Regions from separate parts of the Streptococcus sp. NCTC 11567 genome, predicted to be linked through region 1. Evidence: predicted binding sites of a transcription regulator. Region 1 holds the regulator's gene; the other holds the start of a gene.
The links. Region 1 encodes NrdR, which represses ribonucleotide reductase genes. Its sites were predicted from a motif close to ACACNATATATNGTGT; they were not measured.
Positions count from the first base shown of each region.

Region 2: the regulator NrdR is predicted to act here: its motif matches at 9,495-9,510, upstream of FQT67_RS03785 (redoxin NrdH).

Region 1 is NZ_LR595857.1:369,157-384,715, reverse strand. Features, by position in the region: gene FQT67_RS02070 (hypothetical protein) at 1-119, opposite strand, end outside; gene FQT67_RS02065 (DEAD/DEAH box helicase) at 360-3,452, opposite strand; gene der (ribosome biogenesis GTPase Der) at 3,675-4,985, opposite strand; gene dnaI (primosomal protein DnaI) at 5,048-5,950, opposite strand; gene FQT67_RS02050 (DnaD domain protein) at 5,951-7,129, opposite strand; gene nrdR (transcriptional regulator NrdR) at 7,113-7,607, opposite strand; gene FQT67_RS02040 (HAMP domain-containing histidine kinase) at 7,813-9,312, opposite strand; gene covR (two-component system response regulator CovR) at 9,318-10,004, opposite strand; gene FQT67_RS02030 (DUF177 domain-containing protein) at 10,274-10,807, opposite strand; gene htpX (zinc metalloprotease HtpX) at 11,074-11,967, opposite strand; gene FQT67_RS02020 (LemA family protein) at 12,014-12,571, opposite strand; gene rsmG (16S rRNA (guanine(527)-N(7))-methyltransferase RsmG) at 12,724-13,437, shown strand; gene ktrB (potassium uptake transporter channel subunit KtrB) at 13,521-14,897, shown strand; gene ktrA (potassium uptake transporter gating subunit KtrA) at 14,907-15,559, shown strand, end outside.
Region 2 is NZ_LR595857.1:711,016-726,574, forward strand. Features, by position in the region: gene alaS (alanine--tRNA ligase) at 1-2,104, shown strand, start outside; gene FQT67_RS03750 (DUF3267 domain-containing protein) at 2,264-2,818, shown strand; gene FQT67_RS03755 (helix-turn-helix transcriptional regulator) at 2,818-3,033, shown strand; gene FQT67_RS03760 (DUF3169 family protein) at 3,030-3,791, shown strand; gene FQT67_RS03765 (type II CAAX endopeptidase family protein) at 3,810-4,505, shown strand; gene FQT67_RS03770 (chloride channel protein) at 4,540-5,898, opposite strand; gene nrdF (class 1b ribonucleoside-diphosphate reductase subunit beta) at 5,876-6,835, opposite strand; gene nrdE (class 1b ribonucleoside-diphosphate reductase subunit alpha) at 6,994-9,153, opposite strand; gene FQT67_RS03785 (redoxin NrdH) at 9,173-9,391, opposite strand; gene FQT67_RS03790 (phosphocarrier protein HPr) at 9,776-10,039, shown strand; gene ptsP (phosphoenolpyruvate--protein phosphotransferase) at 10,044-11,777, shown strand; gene FQT67_RS03800 (NADP-dependent glyceraldehyde-3-phosphate dehydrogenase) at 11,944-13,371, shown strand; gene FQT67_RS03805 (polysaccharide deacetylase family protein) at 13,457-14,743, shown strand; gene FQT67_RS03810 (DEAD/DEAH box helicase) at 15,023-15,559, opposite strand, start outside.

The DNA.
Region 1 (15,559 bases):
TCTTGATAATAGCCATGGATATTAGTGATGAGGTCTTCGTTCTCGTATAAAGCCATCTGCTTGGCTGTATCAATAATCGGAACACCATCTGCAACCAGAGGAAATTGAGTATTTGTCATCCTTTTTCTGCTTCTCCCTTCATGTAGCATTCCCTATTATAGCGTAATTACTCTTATTTTTCAAAGTATTCCTATAGAATTCTGCTTGAATAAAACACTTGGGTTGTACGTCAAGAGACGACATCGCGTGCTTTTTCCCTTACTTGTTACTAGTTTCACTAGGCGAAAGTAGTTCTTGCCATCAATTTTGACTCTCGACATCAAAAAAGTCAGTTTCTTTAACGAAACTGACCAACATCTCTAGATTTCTAAACCTAGAATCTCTTTAATTTCTTCAATAGACATACTTGCACGGCTTTCATTCCCATCCAAGACAGTTGTTACCAGATTGCGTTTGCTTTCTTGTAATTCTAAAATCTTTTCTTCAATAGTACCTCGAGTGATTAGGCGATAGACTTCTACGTTATCTTCTTGCCCAATCCGGTGTGCGCGACTGATAGCTTGCATTTCAACGGCAGGATTCCACCATAGGTCAATTAACACCACTGTGTCTGCTCCTGTTAAATTGAGTCCAACCCCTCCTGCTTTAAGAGAAATCAAAAAGGCATCTTTAGAACCGTTATTAAAGGCTCTTGTCATTTCTTGGCGCTCATTAGCAGGGGTTGATCCTGTCATTTGGTAGGCCGTGAGACCTAAAGCATCCATCTCCTGCTTAGCTAAGTCCAACATTCCCCTAAATTGAGAGAAAATCAAGGCGCGGTGCCCGTTTTCCTTGATTTGTAGTAACAAAGTTCGCAAACTCTCTAACTTACCACTTTCCCCATCGTAGTCCATAAAGAGACTTGGAGTATCACAAATCTGCCTCAATCGCGTAATCCCTGACAAAATTTCAATTTTACGACGGTTAATATCTGCATCGCTGGCAGTTCGAATCTGATTCTGCATTTGCCTTAACTGTGCTAAGTAGATTGCTTTTTGGCTATCCGTCATTTCATTTGGATAAGTCATTTCAATCAGGTTAGGTAATTCTGGTAAGACGTCTTCTTTTTTACGACGCATAATAAAGGGCTTGATATATCGCGATACCTGCTTGGCCGTCATTTTTAAAAACTCTTTTTTGGCAGGAAGAAGACCTGGTAAAACAATTTGAAAAATGGACCAAATTTCCAGCAATTTATTTTCAATCGGTGTCCCTGATAAAGCAAAGCAATTTTTGGCATTAAAAGCACGCAAACATTGCGCAATTTTTGTCTGAGCATTCTTAATCACTTGCGCTTCATCCAAAATCAAATAATCGTACTCGAAGGCTTGATAAGTCTCAAAGTCTTGTCTAAAAGAAGAATAGCTTGTAATCGTAATCTGGTGGCCTTCTTCAATAAGGTGATCTCTGACTTGCTTCAAGCCATAGGAAACCACAGCGTCTAACTGAGGAGTGAATTTTTGGCATTCATCCAACCAATTATAAATAAGGCTTGAAGGCGATAGAATCAATACTTTACTATCTGGTTGCAGCTGACTAGATAAGAAAGCTATGGTTTGTAAGGTTTTTCCAAGTCCCATATCATCGGCTAAGATGCCTCCAAATCCATAATGGTCTAACATCGATAACCACTGAATCCCTTGTCTTTGGTAATCTCTTACCTGAGCTTGTACCGATAGCTGTTTGATAGCAAACGTTTCCGGATGTTGCAAATGATGCACCAATTCTTCTAACTCTTTCGAAAGGTGTACTGAAGACATCCCTTCAAAAAGTTGTGACACTTGTAAGGCAGCAATGCCATCCAGTTGCATATGCCCATTTTTGAGATGTTTTGCTCTTAATTCTTGTAAACTGTGACTAACCTTTTGCGTCTCCTCATCAAAAACAACGAGCTGCCCCGATTGGCTCACGAAATAAGAATTATTTTGAAAAAGGGCAGTTAGGGCATCATCGATATCATCTTCCACGATTGTCGAAAAATCAAAGGAAATATCCAATAATCCTCCCTTGCGCTCAATAGCAATCTGAGGCCTTTCCTTAGACCTTAATCCTTCTAATGATGAACTTAACACTACTGTCCCTATACGTTCAACATATGGAACCATTTCCGTGAAAAAGGCATAAAGTTCTGCTTTACTAGATAACCGTTTTTTAGAATAAAACTGCGGGGAAAAGCCAAAGGCCCTCAAAGAACGATTGATTTTCTCTTCTTTTTTGTAATTACTAGCAAAGGGAAGCTGATCCAAAGTTGCCTTATCAGTCACCTGGTAATGCCCGTAGTCGAAGAGCAGTTGACAACTTATTTCATCCTGTCCAACTAAGTCAAACTGGAAAGTCACGTCAAAATCACGAATGGTAAAACTCTTAGGAGCCTCTACACTTCCAATTTGCTTAAACTCTAATAAACTAGCAGCCAGTTTAGCCTGGTCATCTAAGTGAAAATGAATGTGTTTTGCCAAATCAGCATTAATTGGTAGACTACGAATAGCTTGAACCATTTTCGCTTGTTTTAAAGATAGGTGATAGAAAGTATCTTGGTAAAGCAGATAAGCATTGTCGAAAAAATATTGCACATTTTTTTCGGTAATTTGCAACTCAATCGATTGTCGATGCACTTCTACCTTAAAATGGTAAAGCCCTGCTTCTGCATCTAAAGGACGAACAAACAGATGATGATAGGTTTGAGAAGGACCCTCAAAACTGAAATCGTAAAGACCTGTTAGTAGGTGGATACCTTCCTCAAAAAAGCCACTAGGTAGGCGTAAATGTCTTCCATGATTAGGAAAGACATTATCTTGCTCCCCTTTATCTGTATCAGAAGACAACCGCCATAAAAAGTCGATTAATTCTTGACTTGGCTGATCAAATTGTAACCAAGACAGCTGTTCAAAATAGTTTTTACCAATCTGATAAAACCCTTCCTTTTTGACCAATTGCAAAAAGCCTTTGATGTCTCGAATCACATAAGAACGGTCATCTGGCAAACGGTTAATTTTCAAACTCCACCAGTAATCTGACGAAAAAGGACTACGACTTCCTAAGGTTGATAAGCGGTATTTAATGGTATCATCGTCGTTCATTGCTAGACTATCCAAAAAGAGACTTCCAAAAGAGGTCATTTTTTGCGTCTCTGCCTTATGTTCGGTTTGATCACTCAGTTGCTCTGAAAATCGTTTGCCTTTCTCATCATTTTTTAAAAAGTACTCCACTGCTGCAATATGTTTACAATACTGTCTCGCCTCAAACACATCACATTGGCAAGTTACGTCCTCATCATCAGCCCCATATTGAACGTGATAGGGCCCTACTTCAGCTTGTAGAAGTCCCTCATGATCGTCTAGTATTCTGACTAAACCTTGTTCATAGAGCTCTATACCTTCATTCCGTATCCGTCCTGGAATTAATCTAGCCATATCCATCCCACCTTTTTGCTTATCTTTTCATTATAACAAAAATCAAATGAGATTTCTTGGAAAAATCCTTTTTCTTGTTTTCTTTGTTTGATGCTAAAGACTCTCTCCCTACCTCTAAAAAGCATCATAAAAAGGATTGCCTCCTGTGACATACAGAAGACAATCCTTATCAGTGACTGATAATGTCTTTTTAAAATTACTATTTTAACAGAGGACCGTTCCTTATTTCCGTTTGCGTGCAATCAGATGAATCGGTGTTCCCTCGAAGGTAAAGGCTGCACGAATTTGATTTTCCAAGAAACGTAAGTAAGAGAAGTGCATCAATTCTTCCTCATTGACAAAAATCACAAATGTTGGCGGCTTGACCGCAACTTGTGTCGCATAGAAAATCTTCAAGCGTTTCCCTTTATCGGTTGGTGTTGGGTTAATAGCAATAGCGTCCATAATAACGTCATTAAGGACAGCAGATGGGATACGTTTATTCTGACTGTCACTAATACGCTTAATCAATTCAGGTAATTTGTTGAGGCGCTGCTTTGTTAAAGCTGACACAAAAATGATTGGGGCATAAGCCAAGAATTGGAATTGGTCACGAATATCCGCTTCCCATTGAGCAACCGTGTGGTTATCTTTATCAATGGTATCCCATTTGTTAACGACAATAATCATTCCTTTACCAGCTTCGTGTGCAAAACCAGCAATTCGCTTATCGTATTCACGGATTCCCTCTTCAGCATTGATAACCATCAAGACCACATCAGAGCGGTCAATGGCACGCATCGCTCGCATGACAGAATATTTCTCTGTATTTTCGTAAATCTTGCCAGATTTGCGCATTCCAGCTGTATCAATCATGGTGAATTCTTGACCGTCAGCATCAGTGAAATGCGTGTCAATGGCATCACGTGTTGTCCCTGCGACAGGACTAGCAATAACGCGATCCTCACCTAAAATAGCATTAATCAAGCTAGATTTCCCAACATTAGGACGACCGATTAAACTGAAGCGGATAATATCATCATTTTCTTCGACTTCTTCTACTGGTAAGTTTTCAACGATGGCATCCAAGACATCCCCTGTTCCGATCCCGTGAACAGAAGAAACTGGATAAGGATCACCCAAACCAAGTGAATAAAAATCATAAATATCATTACGCATTTCAGGATTATCAACCTTATTAACGGCTAAAATGACTGGGGTATTGGTTCGATACAGAATTTTAGACACATATTCGTCAGCGTCGGTCACCCCTTCTTTACCAGAAACGACAAAGACAATAACGTCCGCTTCCTCCATAGCAATTTGAGCCTGGTGCTTGATTTGTTCCATAAACGGGGCATCAACGTCATCAATACCACCTGTATCAATCAATGAGAACTGGCGATTAAGCCATTCTCCAGTAGCATAAATACGATCTCGAGTAACGCCTTCGACATCTTCCACAATTGAAATACGCTCTCCAGCAATTCGGTTAAATAAGGTGGACTTGCCCACATTTGGACGGCCCACAATGGCAACGGTAGGTAAAACCATGATTCTCCTTTTCTTTCTCTCACTAGTACACTTGTCTATTCTTCTTGATTGTTATCCCAAACTTAACGGCGATTAACTCCTTCTAAATGAAACTCCCTAGCCAAATAGCGGACACGTTCCATCACCCGTTTAGCTTGCCAAGTCTCGTCGTTTCCTTTAATAGTCGCCCATTTACGCTCCAAATCTGCAAAGCTATAATTGGACGTAAAGAAAGTCGGTAAATCTTCTAACATGCGGTACTGCAAAATCACCTGCAACACCTCATCACGGACCCAAGAAGTGGCTTGCTCTGCACCAATATCATCTAAAATGAGCACTGGCACATTCTTCACCGCATCAATTTCTTCTTTAACAGAGCCATTTGAAATGGCATTTTTAACATCAATGGCAAAGCTCGGAAAATGTAAAAGAGTGGTTGAGACACCTTTTTTCTCAGACAATTCATGAGCCATAGCAGCCAACAAGTAAGACTTGCCAATCCCCATGTCCCCATATAGGTACAATCCTTTTTGCTCTACTGATGGGTATTGTTCCACAAAATCCAAAATAGCCGAGAAGGCTTCCATACGACTGGCGTTATTAACGTCAATATCCGACAAATGAATATGGCGATAAGACTTTGGCAAACTGACCAGTTGAATCCGTTCTGAGATAGCGGCCTGTTTTTGAGCCTCTACCAATTCTTTGGTTTCCAAATAAGAGACATCAGCATAACCTTCATTCATGGCTAGAATAGGTTGGTATCCCTTAGCAATATATGAATCATCCTTGAGCTGATATTTCTGACGTTCTACCAAAAATTGATTAAATTTAGACAAACTCAGATTAATTTGTTCTTGTGACAGATGGTGTCGACTGATAAAATCAGCCACTTCAGGATCTGCCAAAATGGTCTGAATCAATTGATCGCTATTAACACGACTGTTTTGACCCAATTTTGCCATGGTATCTCCAATCTTTTCCATCTAGTCACCACCCTTTCTAAGGTTTTCTAGTCGCTTCAAAGCTGCCTGCTTGAATTGATCTAGTTTAGCTTGTTCTTCTTGGCTTGTCGTTTCCTGATAATTAGGATTGCTCCACTTAGGAACATTTGTTTGTTGACTTGTTTTTGGTTTTGCCTGCCGACTGCCTTGACGATCTGTAAATGCTCGTAAGGCTAACATAGCCTCTTCGGCCGTTGATACCTGCTGGTACGAAAAATCATTGGCTATCTTCATCAGATAACTTTTCTGTAAGTTAGCCGACTTGGTCTTATTAAAGGTATAGAGGACCATGACATTAATCACGTCATCAAGAAAAGACATTTTAGCCAAAGTCTGCAACAAGGTTTTTTCATCTTTAGTAACTGTTGCTCGTCTCGCTTTTTTAATCTTCTCCAAGAAAATAAGCGAACTGTCTTGCTTGGCCTCCCGTAAAATGACCTGCTCTGCTTGAGAAAAAGTATCATTACTTGGCTCTTTAGCAGCCTGTTGTTTCTTGACCAGCAAGCGCTTAGGTTGAATTTTCCCATTAACAGCAGTCGCCTTAGCCAGTTGGTAGGTATCAAACCAATTCATTTCGTATTGCTCTGAAATACTATAAAGGCTAATCACATCTTTTTGACTATCTTCAAATTGGAGCCCATCCCTAGTCATCAATTGTTGGAAACTATCTAAATCAAACGTTTTTCGAGCACTTTGAGAGGTTTTAGGAGATAGGCCATCAGTGCCAAAAACATCCGAAAACCGCTTAGAAATATTTCTCGCCTGGTTAGGAATAGCTAATTGTAATTCAGACACTGCTGATTCTCCAATTTTTTGTTCGAGTAAACGAGAGTAGACAGGTTCTTTTAAAAATGCTTCATGCCCTAGGGGCTGCTGCAATTTGACCAAATAGGCGTCCGGAAGCTGATATAAAACCACCAAGTCCATTGCTGTTAGCATAACCATAGCATCTTCGAAACGTTTCATACCAAACTGTAAATGGTTTAAAACATCGCTAAACTTGTGGGCTCTAGCCCCATCATCAAAAAAATGAAGAAAATATTGGTAAACCGCAGTTGCGTCACTTCCAATAATAGGGAAATACAACTGAATTAGGCTTGTCGCATCACAGGAAACTTTGTTGCGTTTAAGATAGGTAAAGGTATCAATGGGTTTCATCATTTAAACTACTTTTCTTTTTTCCTCGCACACGAGTGGTAATTTGTTGCAATAATTCTTCAATTTCATCAACATCTTTAAAGCTCTTATAGACACTGGCAAAACGAACATAAGTGATTTCATCGAGTTCTGCCAATTCATCCATCACTAAATTACCGATAATAGTACTTGACACTTCATTTTCATAAGTTGTACGAACGGTTCGCTCGATACGCGAAATTAAGTTCTCGATATCCGTGCTTGAGACCGGGCGTTTCTGGGCACTTTGAACAACGCCATTCAAAATCTTATCTCGTGAAAATTGCTCTCTTGTGCCATCCTTTTTTATGACTAACAAAGGGAGTTCTTCAACACGTTCAAATGTTGTAAAACGAGTATGGCATTTTTCACATTCTCGTCGACGGCGGATGGTATTGCCATCTTCAGCTTGTCTACTATCGACAACACTTGATTTATTATAATTACATTTTGGACAACGCACGCAAACACCCCAATTCTATCAAATTAATCTAGTACTCTATTCTATCATATTTTCAAGGATAACAAAAGGATATGTCAGGGAATCTAGCTAAGGGAAATTGTTTCAAATGAGGTAGCAAAATCCAGAAAAAAGAACAGCACTTGAACCTACCATCTTGTGGTAACGTCCACTGCCATTCTTTTTTTCATTATAATTGATCATCAATTCACTGGTTATCTTTCGAAACCGCTAGTGGAATGTGTAAAATAAAGACAGATCCCTGATTCAATTCACTTTCAACTTCCATCTGTAAATGGTAACCATCCACAATCTGTTTGAGGATAGACAAGCCTATCCCTAAACCAGCCTGAGTACTGGTTCGATTACGAGATTTATCTGTCCGATAAAAGCGTTCAAAGATGTGTTTAATATCTTCTTTAGAAATCCCTTCTCCCTTATCTTGGACTCTAACAATAGCTTCTTGCTTATCGTTCACCTTAAGATCAATCGAGATTTTCTTATCTTGACGAGAATATTTAACCGCATTGTCAATCAGAATTACCAAAGCCTGTTCAAAATGATTTTTATAAATACGCGCCACAGTTTCGTTATTCTCTGAGTGCCATGTAAATTCAAAATCTTCCCTCAACACACGGAAGTTTCCAATGACTGTCTCAATAGAATTTTCTAAAACCGTGGTGTCATTTTGATGCCCTTCAAAGGACCCCTGCACCCGAATCATATCCAGCATATCGTTAATCATAATTGCCATCCGATCCGCCTCGTGCGCAGTAGCCGTCAAACTTTCTTCGAGAATATCACTATCATCTTTGCCCCAGCGTTGCAAGAGACCAATGTGCCCCTTAATAATAGCAACCGGCGTCCGTAACTCATGACTAACATCACTAATAAAGCGAGATTGCAGCTTGGTATGCGTTTCGACCTTATCCAGCATGTTATCAAAAATAACCGACAGTTCTTCAATTTCATCCCCTGACGAAATGTCAGAACGTAAGTTTAAATTGTTAGGATTTTCGGAAATATTGCGCATCACTTCATGCAAATTATGCAAAGGTTTCAAAAAACGTCGAGTGGCAATTAAAATAATCAAATAAGCCAGACTAGTGCCAAATAGTTCCACCACAAGCAGCCAAAAGAGTAAGCGTGCCCTAATCACGTAATAATTTCCCAAATCATGAAAAATTTGAACATACCCTACAAATTTTCCTGTTCGATTGGAATAAACCTTTTGTGTCATGGAAAAGCCACGATACTGATCTTCAATGTGATCATGAAAAACTTTACCGATAGGACCTCTCAAACCAGGAGAAGCTTCCTCATTGTCTGTGGTAAAAATCATCTGCTTGTCCACATTATAGACGTAAATGTCCTGATTGGCATCAAGGGTATTGGTAATATCTCGCTCACTTCGAATCACACGACTCCCATTTCGGTCATCAATTCTAAGGTGTGTCTTATCATTTTTATACAAAACTTCTGCTAAGTTCTCTAATGTAAAATTAGAGTCCACCTCAGAAAGACGAACTCTAACAATATTTACGGCTTGAAAAACCGATTGCCTTTCCTTTTTCAACAAGAAATAATTAGTTGAACTGTAGGCAATCAGTGTAAAAATAGAGAAAATGCAGAAAAAGAGAACAAAAAAGATATTCGATAAACGTTTTGGTAACGATTTTTTATATTTCTTCTGTTTCTGCTTTACCATCTTACTTATTTCTCACGAATAACATAGCCCATACCGCGAACGGTTTGGATATAAGACTCCTTACCTGGAATATCGATTTTGCCGCGAAGGTAACGAATATAAACATCCACTACATTTGTTTCAACAGCTTCATCGTATTTCCAAACATTTGACAATAACTCTTCACGTGTCATGACACGATTCATATTAGTCATCAAAATGCTAAGCAAATCATATTCACGTTTCGTCAAAGAGATTTCATCATCTCCTCTGTTAACTGAACGGTTTTGTGGGTTCAAGACCAAATCACGGTAAATCCCTTGACTAGGGGTTTTCTTCTCAGATTCGATATCTTGGCGACGGAAAATGGCACGGATACGAGCCAATAACTCTTCAATAGCAAATGGCTTCACAATGTAATCATCCGCTCCACGGTCTAATCCCGCAACCACATCCATAATCGAATCACGCGCAGTCATCATCATGATGTAAGTTGTTTTTTCAGTTTGTAAGCGACGAGTCACTTCAAAACCATCCATTTCAGGAAGCATTAGGTCAAGGAGGATCAAGTCAAAATCCTTTTCTAAGGCAGTTTCCAAACCTTCGCGACCATTTACTTCAACAGTTACTTCATAACCTTCATGTTGCAATTCGAGTGAAACGAACCGTGCAAGGTTCTTTTCATCTTCAATAATTAAAATTTTCTTTGTCATTTACACCAACCCTTACCCTCTCAGACTTTCTTTCTCTCCCAGAAAGAAGGCCACGAGGTCAATCTAATTTTTTCATCTTTGAGAGCCAAGTCTCAAATGGTTACTTATTATCACTTAATGAGTACGAAAGTTTCTGATAATATCACCTTCTTCACTCCTGTGCGGCCGATAAAAGGCCTTTACAAACGAGCAACTACATTCTCTAAAGAGTATATCAAAGAATAATCCTTTTTTCAAATAAAAATTACAGACATCTTTAATATTCAGTTTTATTCATCAAACAACCCTTGGAGGCTTGCAAAAGGATTATTTTCTTTTTGTTTTTCCTCTTTTAAAGATTGATATTGATCCTCAGTCAGAACGGTCCAGTCCTGACCTGTTGGTAATTCTTGAGATTGTTTTTCTTCCTCAGTCAATACCTGTAAAGGAATCGCGAGCAAGATATTGTCCACAATGCTTTCGTCAAGATCGATGTTGTCTTCTTCTAAGACCAAAACTAACTGATCATCAACCATATCTTGTTTACCTGCTACATCTGTGGCTTCAATAAATAATTCCTGAACGTCTTGAACTTCTTTTAAGCTGACAGGAGTCATCGATCGACTTGAAGGCAAGGTCACCTCATAGCTTAGCTGATAATGTAACAAGTACAAACCAGCATCATAGTGCACATCTCCCACAACCCTCACGTCTTTAAGATCCAGAATTTGTGGGTCGCGTTCCAATAATTTTTCTTTAACGTCGCACACTTGGTCAAAATGAAGACCGTCTGGACGTTTTCTGATTTCAGAAAGAATCAACATCATTTTCTCCTAATAAAATTCTAATCTATTTTTACTATTATATCAGGTATTTGTCAATAGTTATATGACAATTTTCTTACATTTTTTAACCTTATCGTCTGATACTCCTCAGAACAAAGGATTCTCCTCTCCTTCTAAAGCTTTTCTGCAATCATTTAGACCAAAATTAGGTTAAAGGAGCCTTGTTTTCTTAGAATTTCTATCTTTTATCTGAATATTAAAAAGCAAAAACGAAAGAAAATGAGGCTTGAGCTAACCTCAAGCCCTCACATGTGTTGTAATCGCTCAATCCTCTCTTCAATGGGAGGATGAGTACTAAATAATGAACTGAAACTACCTTTTTTGCGGGGCTCGTTAATGTACAAGGCCGCACTAGCATCATCAACAGGGTATTTTACCGGCTGAGATTGTTTCAATTTTTCAAGAGCCCTTATCATCCCTTGGGGATTTCTAGTCAGTTCAACTGAACTCGCATCTGCCAAATACTCTCTTTGGCGAGAAATCGCTAACTGAACCAAACTCGCTACTAAAGGCGCTAAAACGAGAGACAACAACGACAGGAGCAACAAGATGATGCCTAAGCCTCCATCATTATTGTTACTACGTTTACGCGAACCACCCCCATACCAAAGTGCGCGCCCCCCAATACTTGAAATGAGCGTTACCGCACTGGCTAAGGCAACCGCAATCGTTGAAATACGAATATCATAATTACGGATATGACTAACTTCGTGCCCAATAACCCCTTCAAGTTCCTCACGATTCATCACTTGAAGTAAGCCTGTGGTTGCTGCTACGGCTGCATTTTTAGGACTAGACCCTGTGGCAAAAGCATTTAAAGAAGGGTCTTCAATAATAAAGACTCTTGGCATAGGAATCTGTGCTACCATGGCCATATCTTCTACAATATGATAAAAATCTGGAGCTTCTGACTCGCTAATTTCTCTAGCAGAATTCATGCTCATCACAAGAGTTGTAGACTGAAAAATCATGCTAACCGCATAAATCGCACCTATAATAAGAGCCAGAGTCACGCCTATCACATAATTGTCCACCAGGAGGTAACCTGCGGAAGCTCCAATAAGTGCTAAGAGAGCGAAGAAAACAACTAATAAAACAACTGTTCGTTGCTTATTTTGTGAAATCTGTTGATAAAGCATAATTCTCCTTTCTCTTATGATTGCCTACTAGATGATAATTTCATATTTAAAAGTTAAATTCAACTTTTGGAACTTCTTTTTCAGCTTCAGGTGTTTGCAAGAATTCACTTGGTTTAAAGCCGAATAGTTTACCTGCGATGTTGCTTGGGAAAGATTCTAATTTCAAGTTATAATTAGAAGTTGTTGAATTGTATAGCTGACGAGAATATGAGATTTTATTTTCCGTATTAGTCAACTCTTCTTGCAATTTCAAAAAGTTTTCATTGGCTTTTAAGTCTGGGTAATTCTCAGCGACCGCGAATAAGTGGGTCACCTGTTTACTCAATTCATTAGAAGCTGCCATGGTTTCTTGAGGGGTTGAGGCATTAGCAACACGCGCACGCAAATCAGTGATTTTTTCAAATGTTTTTTGCTCGTAATTAGCATAACCTTTAACAGTCTCAATAAGATTTGGAATCAAGTCATTACGACGTTTCAACTGCACATCAATTTGACTCCAAGCTTCTTTGGTATGCATTCGAGATTTGACTAGGCTATTGTAACTTACCATCAACCATAGAGCAAGCAACCCTAAAACGACTAAGATAATCAAAACTGTTGGCATAGTATGCCTCCTTTAATCTTTGTATCTCAATTATAGCAATTTTCAAGTCAATAGCAAGTATTGAGGACCTATTTCTAATGATTTTTATGAGATTTTTTTATTCCTGTATTTTATGGTAAAATAATAGCAATAATCAAAGACAGAGGATACAAATGACACCCCAAGAATTTTACCACACCTTAGAGGAAGATGGTTTTCCTTTAACCATGAAACAAAAAGAGCAATTTGATACTTATTTCAAATTGCTAGTGGAGTGGAACAACAAGATTAATTTAACCGCCATCACGGAAGAAAACGACGTTTATCTCAAACATTTCTATGACTCTATCGCTCCTATCTTACAGGGTTTTTTAGCCAATGAACCGATTCGTTTATTAGATATTGGGGCAGGAGCTGGCTTTCCTAGCCTACCTATGAAGATTCTCTTTCCAAATCTCGAAGTTACTATCATCGACTCTCTCAATAAACGAATTGCTTTTCTAACGCATTTGGCAGAATCCTTAGCATTAGACAAGGTGCATTTTTTCCATGGTAGAGCAGAAGACTTTGGGCAGGACAAGGACTTCCGTGCACAATTTGATGTCGTCACCGCTAGAGCAGTCGCCCGGATGCAAGTTTTAGCTGAATTAACGATTCCTTTTCTAAAAATTGGCGGAAGACTGATTGCTTTAAAAGCACAAGCCGCTGACCAAGAATTAGAAGATGCCAAAACAGCTCTCTCCCTTCTCTTTGGTAAGGTAACGACTAACCATCATTATCAATTACCAAACGGGGATGCTCGCTATATCACCGTTGTTGAGAAAAAAAAGGAAACCCCAAATAAATACCCTCGCAAAGCAGGATTACCCAACAAGAAACCTTTATAAAGACTAGTTAAAAGCTAAGAGCAAACTTAGCTTTTTTAGCTTATTTTTGTTATCATAGTATGAGATATTATTATGGAGGAAACATGAAACGCTCATTTATCAAATCCTTATCGGTCACACAGCGTTTAACCTTTAGTTTTGCGATTGTGATTTTGATTGGGACTCTCTTGTTATCCATGCCTTTTACCCATTATCAAAACGGACCTGAAACTGTCTATCTTGACCATTTCTTTAATGTGGTTTCAATGGTATGTGTGACAGGACTATCCGTTGTTCCCGTTGCTGAGGTCTATAATGGCATCGGACAAACCATTACCATGATGCTCATGCAAATTGGCGGACTTGGTTTGGTCACTTTGATTGCTATGAGTACCTTTGCCTTGAAACGTAAAATGCGGCTGAGCGATCAAACTTTGCTCCAATCAGCCTTGAACCGTGGGGATAGTAAGGATTTAAAGCACTATCTTTTCTTCGCTTATAAAGTGACCTTTGGGCTTGAAGCAATCGCTGCGCTTGTCATTATGACGGACTTTATTCCTCGTTTTGGATGGAAAAATGGCATTTTTAACAGTATCTTTTTAGCCATCTCTGCCTTTTGTAATGCTGGCTTTGATAATTTGGGAAATTCTAGTCTCAAGGACTTTGTTTTGAATCCCACACTCAATCTTATTGTTACCTTCTTAATTATTTCAGGAGGTTTAGGGTTTGCTGTTTGGGTAGATCTTGGACTCGCTGTCAAAAAATTCTTTTTCGAGCGACCCCACTGCTATGGTGCAACCTTTCGTAAGTTATCCAATCAATCTAGATTAGTTATTCAAACAACTACTGTCATTCTGGTTCTTGGAACTTTCTTATCTTGGTTTTTAGAAAAGGACAACAGTAAAACCATTGCCAATTACAATCTATTTCAACAATTCATGGTTTCTTTCTTCCAAACAGTTACCATGAGGACTGCGGGTTTTGCAACAATTTCCTATAACGATACTCTGGCACCCACCAATATTCTTTATATGATTCAAATGGTTATCGGAGGTGCTCCTGGAGGGACTGCGGGTGGTATCAAAGTAACAACAGCTGCCATCACCTTTTTACTCTTCAAAGCAGAACTATCTGGACAATCAGAAGTCACCTTCCGAAATCGCATTATTGCTAATAAAACTATTAAGCAGACCATGACAGTGCTCATTTTCTTCTTTGCCGTCTTGATGACGGGCTATATCCTTTTGCTTAGTGTGGAGCCAAATATTGCTCCGATTCCCCTTTTATTCGAATCTATTTCAGCCATCGCCACTGTTGGTGTGTCCATGGATTTAACGCCACAACTATCAACAGCAGGACGTCTGATTATTATTGTCCTTATGTTTGTTGGCCGTGTTGGTCCAATCACTGTCCTCATTAGTTTAATTCAACGAAAAGAAAAAACCATTCAATATGCCACTACCGATATTCTAGTGGGTTAAGGAGAAAACATGTTAAAACGTAAAACTGTCGGTGTTCTTGGTCTTGGTATCTTTGGCCGTACTGTTGCTAGAGAATTAAGTAATTTCGATCAAGATGTTATTGCCATTGATATTCGAGAAAGCCATGTCAAAGAAGTTGCTGATTTAGTGACTAAGGCTGCTGTGGGAGACATTACTGACAAAGAATTTTTACTAGCTGTCGGGATTGAACATTGTGACACCGTAGTTATCGCTTCAGGAAATAACTTGGAATCCTCAGTTCTTGCTGTCATGCACTGTAAAAAATTGGGTGTTCCAACCATTATTGCCAAAGCTAAAAATAAAATTTTTGAAGAAGTTCTATATGGTATCGGAGCAACTAAAGTCATCACTCCTGAACGTGATTCCGGAAAACGTGTTGCTTCAAACCTTCTCAGACGACATATTGAAAGCATCATCTATTTGGAACATGGTATTTCGATGATTGAATTTGTCATTCCTAAAAGCTGGGAAGGACAATCTCTTTCCGAACTAGATGTTCGTCGTAAATATGAGCTAAATGTGATTGGCATGCGTCAAAAAGAAGTTAAAACCTTAGATACCAATGTCAAACCTTTCGAACCTTTAGAACCCAATACTATCATTGTAGCCATCGCTAATGACCACACGTTTGAAAAATTTGA
Region 2 (15,559 bases), 340 kb from region 1:
CTTTGACCGTGGTACTGAATTTGACCCTGAGAATATCGGTGTTCGTCTTTTGGAAGAAGATATTGAAAACGACCGTTACATCGAGATTTGGAATATTGTACTTTCACAATTTAACGCTGATCCAGCAGTTCCTCGTTCAGAATATAAAGAATTACCAAATAAAAACATTGATACGGGCGCTGGTTTAGAACGTCTGGTAGCGGTGATGCAAGGGGCTAAAACAAACTTTGAAACTGATTTGTTCATGCCAATCATCAAGGAAGTCGAAAAATTGTCTGGTCAAACTTACGATCAAGACGGAGACAACATGAGCTTTAAGGTCATTGCAGACCATATTCGTGCTCTATCATTTGCGATCGGTGACGGCGCTCTTCCAGGTAATGAAGGTCGCGGCTATGTGCTTCGCCGTTTGCTTCGTCGTGCGGTCATGCATGGACGTAAACTTGGTATCAAAGAAACCTTCCTTTACAAACTGGTTCAGACTGTAGGGGAAATCATGGCTTCCTACTATCCAGAAATCCTTGAAAAACGTGACTTCATCGAGAAAATTGTTAAACGCGAAGAAGAGACTTTTGCTCGGACCATTGATGCTGGTTCAGGTCATTTGGATCAATTGCTGGCGCAGTTAAAAGAAGCTGGTAAAGATACCCTAGAAGGTAAAAATATCTTCAAATTGTATGATACCTATGGTTTCCCAGTTGAATTGACTGAGGAAATGGCAGAAGAAGCTGGTTACAAAATTGATCATGATGGTTTCAAGGCTGCCATGAAAGAACAGCAGGACCGTGCCCGTGCAGCTGTTGTTAAAGGCGGATCAATGGGGATGCAAAATGAAACCCTTGCTGGTATTACCGAATCATCAACCTTCTTATATGAAACGGAAACTGTTGATGCTCGTTTAGCTGTTATTATTGTCGATAACGAACGTAGTGAAGTCGTGTCAGAAGGTCAAGCCCTACTTGTTTTTGATCAAACGCCATTCTATGCTGAAATGGGTGGACAAGTGGCTGACCGCGGGGTCATTAAAAATGCTAATGGAGACATTGTTGCCCGTGTAATAGATGTTCAAAAGGCACCAAATGGTCAAGCCTTACATACGGTAGATGTCTTAGCTAGTTTAGCCCTCGACACTGTTTACACTCTTGACATTGATCACAAGCGCCGTTATGCTGTTGAGAAAAATCATACAGCAACTCACTTGTTGCATGCAGCCCTTCACAACATTATCGGTGAGCATGCTACCCAAGCGGGATCTTTAAACGAGGAAGAATTCTTACGTTTTGACTTCACCCATTTTGAAGCTGTAACAGTAGATGAGCTTCGTCGCATTGAAGAAGAGGTTAACCAACAAATCTGGAAGGCCCTTGCTATCACAACAACTGAAACTGATGTAGAAACCGCTAAATCAATGGGAGCTATGGCACTCTTTGGTGAGAAATATGGTAAAACTGTTCGTGTGGTTCAAATCGGTGATTATTCTGTTGAGCTTTGTGGAGGAACTCATTTAAACAATACTTCGGAAATTGGCCTTTTCAAGATTCTTAAGGAAGAAGGTATTGGTTCAGGAACACGGCGTATTTTAGCTGTTACGGGTCAACAAGCTTTTGAAAGCTTCCGCAAGCAAGAAGATGCGTTGAAAGAGATCGCTCACACATTGAAAGCTCCACAAATGGATCAAGTTCCTGCTAAGGTTGTGAGTCTAAGTGAACAGCTCCGCGATTTGCAAAAAGAAAATGCAGAGCTTAAAGAAAAAGCTGCAGCAGCCCAAGCTGGTGATGTCTTTAAAGAGGTCAAGGAAGTAAATGGCTTGCGCTATATTGCTAGTCAAGTGTCTGTATCTGATGCAGGCGCCCTACGTACCTTTGCTGATAATTGGAAACAAAAAGACTACTCAGAGGTGCTAGTTCTAGTAGCAGCGATTGGTGAGAAAGTTAATGTCCTTGTAGCAAGCAAGTCTAAAGAAGTGCATGCAGGTAATATGATTAAAGTGTTGGCACCTATTGTGTCAGGCCGTGGTGGTGGAAAACCAGATATGGCGATGGCCGGTGGATCAGATGCTTCTAAGATTTCTGACTTAATGGCAGCAGTTCCAGAGCAATTTTAATCAAATAACGTCAAAACCAAGTTCCTAGGGGCTTGGTTTTTTGACTATCTTCATAGGAAATTTGACAACAATCATAATTTTTTTGACTATTATCGTTGTCAATAAGTAAAGGATGTGTTACAATATCTTCAAAGGAAACAAAATAAAAGGAGGTCTGTTATGAGACTACTGAAGGAAATCGATATTTTGCACAATAAAATGACCATCATTCTTCTCAATATTTTAGTTTTACCACTCTTCTTTTTATTTTTGATGTTCTTTGTTCATTTTGCAAGTTCTTCAAAGGGACTAGTATTAGGAGTAAGTGATTTTTTTTATTCTTTATTATTGAGTGTTTTGCTACTCGTGATTCACGAAGGAATTCATGGTATTTTCTTTAAACAATTTTGTCCCCAAAATCCTGTCAAGTTTGGCATAAATTGGAAAAGCTTGATGGCTTATGCAACCAGTCCAGGTTCTCTCTATTCCCGAAAGCAGATGGTTATTATTAGTCTATCACCATTTGTAGTTATTACCCTTATGTTGAGCATCTTTTTCATGCTAGGTTGGTTACCAGCAGGTCTATATGTTTTTGTTGTCAGTCTTCATGCTGCAGGCTGTATTGGTGATTTTTATTATGGCTATCTCTTGCTTTGGAGATTTCGCAAGGAAGCTATCTTGGTAGAGGACACAGAAATTGGTCTAAAAATTTACCTCGATGAAGGAGCCAACTAATGGACATTATGCTTAAAAATCGGCTCAAAGAATTACGAGCCAGAGATGGTATTAATCAAACGGAAATGGCAAAACTTGCAGGTGTATCGAGACAGACCATCAGTCTCATTGAGCGTAACGAATATACCCCATCAATTGTAATTGCCATGAAAATTGCTAAGGTGTTTCAGGAACCAGTTGAAGATGTGTTTCGTCTAGTGGAGGTCGAGGAATGAAAAAGAAGAAGAATAGTTTTTTACGCTTGTTAAAAATGTTATTACTATCAAGTTTGGCGGGAGGGATTATAGGTGGCATGGTTGGAGCCTTTTTAGGTTACCATGGAGGGAGATTAGATCATCTCACGTTCCTAAAAGAAGATGTGATTAACCTGATTATCTTATTAAATCGTCTGGTAGTTGTCACAGGACTCACACTCTCTTTTGTTTTTTTAACGCAACTGAAAAAAGAGACAGCTGTTTATAACACAGTTGAAGAGGATGATTATTCTGAAAAAGGTTACCGTCAGCTGAATAAAAAGCATGCTTATACCATGTTATTGATTGCCGTAGCTTCTATTTTATCCATGTGCAATGTGCTACTTGGTCTGACCTTAACCAATGATTCACAGCATGCCATGTTGGCCATTCCGCTTCTGGATATCCTTTTATTACTAATGACCATTCCTTTTCAAGCTTTAGCCATGAAACGTTACAATGCCATTCGGGGAACCAATGTTCCTTATTTTCCAAATTTGAAAGAATTAAAACATAATATTATGGCTCTAGATGAGGCAGAATTACAAGCCTATTACAAGACATCGTTTGAAAGTGTGTTGTCCCTAAATGGTTCCATTATCCCTTCCTTGTATGTGATTTTATTTTTTATCTATCTATTCACTGGTCAAGTGGAATTAACAGCTATCCTAGTTTTGGTGTTAATTCAGCTTTATTTACTCGTTAAGAGTGCAACAATGACCAGACAATTTTATCGTTAGCCTAAAAGGAGACTACTTATGAAAGTATTCATTAATTGTTTAAAAATAGCAGCGCTTATTATTCTCGCTTTGGTTTTCAATGCCCTTCCGATGATTTTATTGCAAAAGCAACATGATATTCCTATGAGGGTTAATTGGGGAATTGGAATAACCTACTTAGTTATTGTAGGGATTACTCTTGTCTGTTTATGGCGTCTTTATCAAAATAAGGAGGAGGCCTCTATTAAACAGCAAAAAATGAGACTAGTTGACTGGGGCTATCTGGCTTTATTTTGGTTAATAGGACGTGTGATTGCCATTGTAGGAACACTCCTAAATCAAGCCTGGTCTGGACAAGAAATTAGTACCAATGATGCTGCGATACATACCTTAGCTGGATTTATCAAAGGTGGTTTTCCCCTCTATACCGCTTTATTTGTTTTGGTGATTGCTTTAATAGCACCAATTATGGAAGAGTTGGCATTTAGAGGGTTTCCAATGACTGATCTCTTTAGAGGAAAATCACTTAAAGTAGCAGGTTTAGTGACCTCTCTCGTTTTTGCCTTACCGCATGCTACTAATATTGTTGAATTTGTCATGTATACCTGTATGGGAATCCTCCTTTTCGTTGCCTATCAAAGACGAGGGAATTTAAGAGATTCCATTTTACTTCATATTTTCAATAATTTATTCCCAGCTATTACGTTACTACTAATGGGATTAGGAATCCTATAAGAAAAAACGCTTCGATATCATTATCGAGGCGTTTTTAAAAATGAGGGTCGTTTACTGATTTGGTTGTCTGCGCTTGAGCAAGTCTTTTTTTGATGACGTGATAGGAATGATAAGTAATATAAGCTCCCAGACTGGCGACAGCTAAGGGAACAATGATCGTCAAGGATTGCCCGGTGATTTCAAGTAGGAAAAGTGGTGCGGTCAAGGGCATCTTATTAATGATACCTAAAAAGAGTGAGGCACCAATGATAATGGCTAAGGTAGGTGATAGAGGTAAGGAGAAAAAGTGTTGACTAAAACTCGCCAAGAGTAAACTACTAGCACTTCCAAGCATCATAGAAGGAGCAATTTTCCCCCCTTTTGCTCCAGAAGCAAAAACTAAATAGATAGCGACAGCTTTGGCAACTAGTAGACAGCTAATATAGCTCAGATGTGGTTCTTCATGGAGAAAAAAGAGTAATCCAGCTTTGCCATTTCCTAAAATCTCTGGGAAGAAAATACTGAGTCCTGCGATAAGGCTAAAAGCGATGAGGACTTTCGGAATAAACCAAAGACTTTTGGCATCAGCCTTAGGAAGGTGTTCCAAAAGATGTTTGTAAGCGTGAGCAAAGAGGGAAAGGATAAGACCAGCCATGACTGACCAAATAAGGGTTCCTAGCGTCCAATGTTGCTGAGGCATTAGGTATTGAATCTCATGTCGGCCTTGTAATAAAGCAACTGTTTCCACAGCCACATAGCTCGTTAGGCAGGCAGCGTATATATTTTTAAGGGACCAACGGTTAAGAATAGCTTCCAAGATAAATAAAATAGTGGCTAAGGGAGCATTGTAGACAGCACCAAGGGCAGCGCCAGAAGCACAGGCCAATAAAAGCTTTTGCTCGGATTTGGACAAGTTACATCTCTGGCTCCAAAAGGAGGTCACAGCCACAGCAACTTCACGTGATGCCCCTTCTCTACCAACCGGTGCCCCCATTGAAACGGTGCTTAATTGTAGCCAGCCGTGCCAAAATTGTGTCCAGGGGCTAAATTGCGTGTCATCATCAAGGGTTTTCTGAATGGATTGAATGGCTGTTCCTTTTTTGGCTAGTAGATGCCATCCAAGTCCTGCAAGAAGTCCAGCCATGAGTAAGGACAGAACGCGCCGTTCTGGGGGAACACTTGCAATCATAGTGCTAAAAGAGCCCTGACTGAATCCAAAGCTCAGAGTTTGAATCAGATGGATTGCCTCTGTCAACAAAAAAGCAACAAGACCAGCTGTCAAACCTGTTACAATAAGGTAACCACTCCAAAGTAAAAAATGTCGTTTCATAAGATTATTATAGCAAAAGATAAGAAAAGAGGCTGATTTGATATCAACCTCGTCAGAATGCTTAGAGCCCGTAATTATAGTCATCGTCAGACATAGCTTCTACAGAACCAAGAAGATAGCCATTCCCTACCTGTGAGAAAAAGTCATGGTTTGATGTTCCTGTTGAAATACCATTCATAACGATAGGGTTAACATCATTAGCAGTATCTGGAAAGAGAGGGTCTTGGCCTAGGTTCATTAAAGCCTTATTGGCATTATAGCGAAGAAAAGTCATGACTTCTTCGGTCCAGCCCACACCATCATAGAGACTCTTTGTATAATCTTCTTCGTTCTCATATAATTGGTAAAGGAGATCGTACATCCACTCGCGGAAGGTTTCTTGCTCAGCTTCTGGCAATTCATTGAAGCCAAGTTGGAATTTATAACCGATATAGGTTCCGTGAACGGATTCATCACGGATAATCAATTTAATGATTTCAGCAACGTTGGCTAATTTGTTGTTACCAAGATAGTATAGAGGAGTGAAGAAGCCTGAATAAAAAAGGAAGGTTTCAAGATAAGTGGAGGCAACTTTCTTTTGCAACGCATCACCATGCTCATAAATCTCATTGATGATTTGAGCTTTCTTTTGTAAAAATTCGTTATTGTTGGTCCATTCAAAAATCTCTTCAATTTCTTTTTTGGTGTTTAAGGTTGAAAAGATGGACGAGTATGATTTAGCGTGAACTGATTCCATAAATTGAATATTGTTCAAAACAGCCTCTTCATGAGGTGTGCGAACATCTTGACGAATAGCTTCAACTCCTGATTCAGACTGCATGGTGTCAAGCAGGGTCAGGCCACCAAAAACCTTACCAACCAAATCCTTTTCAATGTCGGAGAGCTTACGCCAATCATCTAAATCATTTGATAAGGGAATACGCGTATCGAGCCAAAATTGTTCGGTCAACTTTTCCCAAGTTGATTTGTCAATGACGTCTTCGATTTCATTCCAGTTAATTGCTTCATAATATGTTGTCATTTCTAAAGTTCTCCTAAAGAGTAGTCGATATGAAAAATCATATCATAAGCCAGTAACCCATTCTTGAGTGGCTTACTGGCGTTTTTTATTATCAAATTCTGATACTGATGATTTAGTGCCTAACCAGTGGACGTGTATCAATTAAGTATTTTTCCCGATTAAATAACACAAGACTCACATTGGTTTGCACCAACTTCTTCCCCGTCATCCGTAAAGGTGCGGATATAGTAGATAGATTTGATACCTTTATTGAAAGCGTAATTTCGTAAAATAGAAAGATCACGAGTGGTTTGCTTACTTTCTGTTTTCCACTCATAAAGCTCCATAGGCAACTCACTACGAAGGAATAAGGTTAAAGACAAACCTTGATCCACATGTTCGGTCGCAGCGGCATAGACATCGATAACCTTACGCATGTCCATATCGTACGCAGACGTGTAATAAGGGATAGTATCCGTTGACAAGCCATTTGCTGGGTAGTAAATCTTACCAATTTTCTTTTCTTGACGCTCTTCGATGCGTTGTGTGATGGGGTGAATAGAAGCAGAGCAGTCATTGATATAAGAAATAGAGCCATTTGGAGCAACTGCAAGACGGTTTTGATGATAAAGACCATCTTTTTGAACGGCGTCGCGAAGAGCCTCCCAATCTGAAGCTTGCGGAATAAAATGGTCCTTGAACAGGTCTTTCACCAGATCAGATTTTGGAACAAATTGACCTGTGACATATTTGTCAAAGTAGGTTCCATCAGCATATTTTGACTTGTCAAAACCAACAAAGGTGGTTTGGCGTTCACGAGCGATGTTATTGGATTCGACGAGAGTCCAATAGTTCATGAGCATGAAATAAATATCAGTGAATTCGACGGATTCTGGGCTACCATATTCAATATGATGTTGAGCTAAGTAAGAATGAAGTCCCATTGCCCCAAGACCGAAAGTATGAGCTTGGCTATTGCCATGTTTAATGGTTGGGACAGCTTCGATGCTTGATGAGTCGGTCACGAAGGTTAAGGCACGTGTCATGGCTTTAATAGAACGTCCAAAATCTGGAGACGTCATCATGTTAAGGATATTAGTTGAGCCGAGGTTACATGAGATATCAGTTCCCATTTGTAAGAACTCTTGCGCATCATTGATAAGGCTAGGTGTCTGAACTTGTAAAATTTCAGAACACAAGTTGCTCATGATGATTTTTCCATCGATAGGATTAGCTTTATTAGCAGTATCAATATTGATAATGTAAGGGTAGCCAGATTCTTGTTGCAGTTTTGAAATCTCTGTTTCAAGATCCCGAGCTTTGATTTTAGTCTTAGTAATTTTAGGATTAGCCACTAACTCATCGTACATGTTGGTGATGTCGAGATAGTTAAAGGGAATGCCATATTCTTTTTCAACATTATAAGGACTAAAGAGATACATGTCCTCATTTTTACGAGCTAATTCGTAGAATTTATCAGGAACGGTAATCCCCAATGACAAGGTTTTCACACGCACCTTTTCATCAGCATTTTCTTTTTTAGTAGATAAGAAAGCGATAATATCCGGATGGAAAACATTTAGGTAAACAACACCAGCTCCTTGACGTTGCCCAAGTTGATTTGAATAAGAAAAACTATCTTCAAACAGTTTCATAACAGGAACAACCCCTGAAGCTGCACCAGCATAGCCTTTAATTGGTGCCCCAGCTTCACGCAGGTTAGAAAGGGTAATACCAACTCCTCCACCGATACGAGATAATTGCAAGGCAGAGTTAATGGAACGTCCGATAGAGTTCATGTCATCTGTCACTTGAATCAAGAAACAAGACACTAATTCACCACGACGGCTTCGACCAGCATTTAAAAAAGAAGGAGTTGCCGGTTGGTAGCGCTGGTTGATCATTTCAATGGCTAAGTCTTTAGCAAGGGCTTCGTTACCATCTGCAAAATACAGAGCATTAAACATAACACGGTCTTCAAGGCTTTCTAAATAATAGTCTCCATCATTTGTTTTTAAGGCATACTGCTGATAAAATTTATAAGCTGCCATGAACGATTTGAATTGGAAATTTTCTGCCTTGATGACGTCAGCTAATTCAGTAATAAATTCAGGACGGTATTTCTGAATAAAAGCTGATTCAATGTAATCATTTGAGATTAAATATTCAATTTTTTCCGTAACGGAGGCAAAAGACATGGTGTTTGGAAGCACATTTTCAGTGAAAAAAGCTTCTAAAGCTTCTTTGTCTTTATGGAGTGGAATTTTACCGCCAACAGGACGGTTAATTTCATTATTTAGGCGGAAATAAGAAATATCGCCAAGATCTTTGAGACTCATATTATTTTTCCTTGTCTTATTAAATCAGTTCTTTTAATTTTGCAGGTTGGAAGCCAGAAAATACGAGGTTATCCGCTTCGATAACAGGAGCAGACGTGAACCCGAGACTTTTCACATACTCAACTTTTTCAGGATGTTCATCGATATTAATTTCCTGAAAGTTAGCCCCATGTTGTTCTAAAAACTTCTTGGTCATTTTGCACTGCATGCAATTATTTTTTGAATATACTGTAATCATGTCTTGCCCCTCTTATAGTGATGAGTATTCCATTTTTTTAAATAGAATTACTATAATAGCATATAAAAAAACATTCCAAAAAGCAAGATTTTGGGCTAAAAAAGCACTATATCTTGTGTCTAATGTTTAGAAAGCCTTCTAAATATTGTGGTTAAGGTCTTCTGGAAAAGAAATACTAAATCGTCAGTGTTAGTTGTATGAAAAAATTTAACACAAAAAGAAAACGAATAAAAACAACGTGAGAATATCATGAAAACAAACGCAGATTTTTCCTGTCTCAGATATTTAATCTTGAAAATAAAATAGCAATATGCTATAATGTGGTATTGTAAGGGTTATCATATGATGGCTCAAAAATACACAACTTAAAAGGAGAACCATAATATGGCTTCAAAAGACTTTCACATTGTTGCAGAAACAGGTATTCATGCACGTCCAGCTACTTTGCTTGTTCAAACAGCTAGCAAATTTGCTTCAGACATCACTCTTGACTACAAAGGTAAAGCAGTAAATCTAAAATCAATCATGGGTGTTATGAGTCTTGGTGTTGGTCAAGGTGCAGATGTTACTATCTCAGCTGAAGGTGCTGACGCTGAAGATGCAATCGCAGCAATCGAAGAAACAATGACTAAAGAAGGATTGGCATAAGACTATGACAGAAATGCTTAAAGGAATCGCAGCCTCTGATGGTGTTGCCGTTGCTAAAGCATATCTACTAGTTCAGCCGGATTTGTCATTTGAGACTGTTACAGTCGAAGATACAAATGCAGAAGAAGCTCGCCTTGATGTTGCACTCCAAGCTTCACAAGACGAGCTTTCTGTTATCCGTGAAAAGGCAGTAGAAAGCTTAGGCGAAGAAGCGGCAGCCGTTTTTGATGCACATTTGATGGTTCTTGCTGACCCAGAAATGATCAGCCAAATTAAAGAAACTATTCGCGCAAAACAAACGAATGCAGAAACAGGTCTTAAAGAAGTGACTGACATGTTCATCACTATCTTTGAAGGCATGGAAGATAACCCATACATGCAAGAACGTGCAGCGGACATCCGCGACGTTGCAAAACGTGTGTTGGCTCACCTTTTAGGTGTGAAACTTCCAAACCCAGCTACAATCAATGAAGAATCAATCGTTATTGCACACGATTTGACACCCTCAGATACTGCTCAGCTTAACAAACAATTTGTAAAAGCATTTGTTACAAATATCGGTGGTCGTACAAGTCACTCTGCTATCATGGCACGTACACTTGAGATCGCTGCGGTACTTGGAACAAATGATATTACAAAACGTGTTAAAGATGGCGACATGATTGCTGTTAACGGTATCACTGGTGAAGTCATTATTGATCCAAGTGAAGATCAAATCCTCGCTTTCAAAGAAGCTGGTGCTGCTTATGCCAAACAAAAAGCAGAGTGGGCCCTCCTTAAAGATGCGCATACTGAAACAGCTGACGGCAAACACTTTGAATTGGCTGCTAACATCGGAACTCCAAAAGACGTTGAAGGTGTTAATGACAATGGTGCTGAAGCTGTTGGTCTTTACCGTACTGAGTTCTTGTACATGGATTCTCAAGACTTCCCAACTGAAGACGAACAATACGAAGCTTACAAAGCAGTGCTTGAAGGCATGAATGGCAAACCTGTTGTGGTTCGTACAATGGATATTGGTGGAGATAAGGAACTTCCTTACTTTGACCTTCCAAAAGAAATGAACCCATTCCTCGGTTTCCGTGCTCTTCGTATCTCAATCTCTGAAACTGGAGATGCTATGTTCCGTACACAAATGCGTGCTCTTCTTCGCGCCTCTGTTCACGGACAACTTCGTATCATGTTCCCAATGGTAGCACTTCTTAAAGAATTCCGTGCTGCAAAAGCAGTCTTTGACGAAGAAAAAGCAAACTTGCTTGCAGAAGGCGTTGCAGTAGCGGATGACATCCAAGTTGGTATCATGATTGAAATTCCTGCGGCTGCTATGCTTGCAGACCAATTTGCTAAAGAAGTTGATTTCTTCTCAATTGGAACAAACGATTTAATCCAATACACTATGGCAGCAGACCGTATGAACGAACAAGTATCATACCTTTACCAACCATACAACCCATCAATCCTACGTTTGATCAACAATGTAATCAAAGCAGCGCATGCTGAAGGTAAATGGGCAGGTATGTGTGGTGAAATGGCAGGTGATCAACAAGCTGTTCCGCTTCTTGTCGGAATGGGACTTGATGAGTTCTCTATGTCAGCAACATCTGTTCTTCGTACACGTAGCTTAATGAAGAAACTTGATTCTGCTAAAATGGAAGAATATGCAAATCGTGCTCTTACAGAATGTTCAACAGCAGAAGAAGTTCTTGAACTTTCTAAAGAATACGTTTCTGAAGATTAATAGCAAAAGAGTTGGAACTTTCCAGCTCTTTTTATTATTCTTTCAGTAAAATAATTTGAAACCTCAAATAATTTGTCGAAATTTTCTGATACTTTACATATCCAACTGTTGAAATATCAGAGAAAAGTGATAGAATAGGATTACTATCGTAAAAGGAGATAAAACGTTGACAACACAATATAAAAATTTAGTGAACGGTGATTGGAAACTTTCAGAAAGTGATATTAAGATTTACGCCCCAGCAACAGGCGAAGAGTTGGGATCAGTTCCAGCGATGACGCAGGCAGAGGTAGATGCTGTTTACGCTTCAGCTAAAAAGGCTCTCCCAGCTTGGCGTGCCCTATCTTATGTAGAACGTGCAGCTTATTTGCATAAGGCTGCTGATATCTTGGTGCGTGATGCTGAGAAGATTGGTGCTGTTCTATCAAAAGAAGTCGCAAAAGGCCACAAGGCAGCAGTGAGTGAAGTTATTCGTACTGCTGAAATCATTAATTATGCAGCAGAAGAAGGCCTTCGTATGGAAGGTGAAGTTCTGGAAGGTGGTAGCTTCGAAGCCGCAAGTAAGAAGAAGATTGCTATTGTTCGTCGTGAACCAGTTGGTTTAGTTCTTGCTATTTCTCCATTTAACTACCCTGTTAATTTGGCAGGTTCTAAAATTGCTCCAGCTCTTATTGCAGGAAATGTTGTTGCTCTTAAACCACCAACACAAGGCTCTATTTCTGGTTTATTACTAGCAGAAGCTTTTGCAGAAGCTGGTATTCCAGCAGGTGTCTTTAATACTATTACAGGGCGAGGTTCTGTTATCGGTGATTACATCGTTGAGCACGAAGCGGTTAACTTTATCAACTTTACAGGTTCTACTCCAATTGGAGAAGGAATCGGTAAATTAGCGGGTATGCGACCAATTATGCTTGAGCTTGGTGGTAAGGATTCTGCTATCGTTTTGGAAGATGCAGATCTTGCTTTAGCAGCGAAAAATATTGTAGCAGGTGCTTTTGGTTACTCAGGACAACGTTGTACAGCAGTTAAACGCGTTCTTGTGATGGACAAGGTGGCTGATCAATTGGCGGCGGAGATTAAAACACTTGTTGAAAAACTGAGTGTCGGAATGCCTGAAGACGATGCTGATATCACACCATTAATTGATACAAAAGCAGCTGATTTTGTTGAGGGGTTGATTAAAGATGCTGCATATAAGGGAGCAACTGCTTTGACAACCTTTAATCGTGAGGGCAATCTTATTTCACCCGTTCTCTTTGATCATGTGACAACTGACATGCGTTTGGCATGGGAAGAACCATTCGGTCCAGTATTACCAATTATTCGTGTCACTTCTGTGGAAGAAGCTGTTAAGATTTCCAACGCTTCTGAATATGGTTTACAGGCGTCCATCTTTACGAATAACTTCCCTAAAGCTTTTGGAATTGCTGAGCAATTAGAAGTCGGAACTGTTCACCTCAACAATAAAACACAACGTGGAACAGATAATTTCCCATTCTTAGGCGCTAAAAAATCAGGTGCAGGTGTTCAAGGAGTTAAATACTCTATTGAAGCCATGACTACGGTAAAATCTGTTATTTTTGATATTCAATAAATGAGAAAGTTAGGGTGACCTAACTTTTTTTCATTTATTTTTTACTTTTATTGTGTTAAAATGGTGATACAATAGGAGGCAACACGTGAAAAAAATTAATCTTATTCTCGTTAGTTTATTAAGTATAGTACTGTTGGGTTTGATTTTCATTTCTGTTAACCAGTGGGAAATCAAAAAAGAGAGTCATCAGTTGGTTTTAGCTGAAAAGAAGAAGTCATCACAGGTAACCATTAAATCTGTTAAGAAAATCAAAGTGGATCAAAAGGATTATTATTATTTTTCACCTCTAACCAATGCAGACGACTTTTTTGTCAACAATTTACCGGTTTCCATGTATAAGGGTGAGCCAGTTGACAAAGCAGTTATTTTATTGAAACCTGAATGGCATCCATCACAATTAAAAGGCATTCATAAAATGACAATTTCAAAGAAAGTTTATCAGAAAAAATGGTTTCATTTGAAAAAAGTATCAGAAAAAGTTGTTAGTTCTTATCATGTGACAGATGATTTTCAACGGTTTGCGTTGAAAGACTTGGTGTCAGGACGTCTTGAAAGAATTAGTCAAGAGATAGAAAAAAGGTACCCTGATAAAGCTTTTCATGTAACAGCTGATGATCAGTTGAGTGAAAGTAACCATCTAGTCACTGACCACTTTGATGTGAGTGCAGGTCACTTGGTTTTAGGAGAGGGACTTAGTATTCCTTTATCACGTTTATTTGACGTGATTAATCCAGACTTTCTGGATACTGCAGATAAGGTAGCTTATGATGAGTATATAGCTCAGAAAAAAGCAGAGGAAGAAGCTAAACACCCTCAAAAATTAGTGGCTTTAACCTTTGATGACGGTCCTGATCCACGCACAACGCCTCAAGTACTAGATATTTTGGCCAAGTATCAAGCTAAGGGGACTTTCTTTATGATGGGGTCTAAGGTTGCTGGTAATGAAGCTCTAGTCAAACGGGTGAGTGAAGCAGGGCATGAGATTGGGAACCATTCTTGGGATCATCCTAACTTGACTAAATTGACAGTGGATCAGATTCAATATCAGGTGAACGCTACTAATCAAGCCATTAGCAAGGCTTGTGGAAAGAAACCCTTGTATCTAAGGCCTCCTTATGGTGCAACTAATGACACCGTGCAGCGGGCTTCAGGTTTGGCACAAATGTTGTGGACCGTTGATACAAGGGATTGGGAAAACCACAGTACGGCAGGAATTATGGACAATATTAAAAAGCAGTTACAACCTGGCGGCGTTGTTTTAATGCATGATATTCATCAGACGACAGTGAATGCTCTTCCCACTGTTATGGAATACCTTAAGGCTGAAGGGTATCAATGTGTGACTGTTTCAGACCTTTATAACCAGCATTAAGAATTAAGGGAATCGGTGTTTCTTCATTTGACGTTAATCAAAAAATCCCCTAACTTTTCACTGATAAAGTTGGGGGATTTTTGTAGATTTTGGCTTGGATTCTGGAGGATACAGCTAGTTCAATGCTTCACTTTCCCACACAGTTGGCGTTTAAGTCATTGGTATTTTGGAAATGGTTGTGTTACCTTCCCCCGAGAGAGCTAAGAAGAGTAGAATCTTATGGCTTTATCCCTCAGCGTCTATCGATGGTATTTTAATAGAGTATGTTAGGAGTAGTCATTATTTTTTGGGGAGAAGTTGTTGGTTTCTGAGTTGAATTTCAGATACTTTGGCGAATTTTTTTAACTTTTTGATGTCCTCAGGGTGGCTAACAAAGGTAATAACGATGCCAGATTTTCCCATACGGCCGGTTCGTCCAGCTCTGTGAGTATAATTTTCCTTATCCCGAGCAACATCAAAATGAATAACATACTCAAGATTATCAATATCAATGCCCCGAGCAACAAGGTCCGTAGCTAGCAATAAAGAAAGTTGGTGGGATTTGAATTTTTCGAGAATGGTTTTACGGAATTTGACATTAATGTCACTCGCTAAGGAAACCGCAGCAGCTCCATTATATTGGAGGCGTTCCTCCGTAGCACCCAAATCAGATAAACTATTGAAAAAAACCAAAGCCCTAAAGTCAGGGATATTAGCAAATTTTCGCAATAAATCTGTACGTTCGCGTTTATCCGTCATCAAGTAAAAATGCTGAATAGCATCGTTGGTTTGCTCGGAAAGATCTATTAATAAAGTATTCTCTTCTAAGGAAGTTTG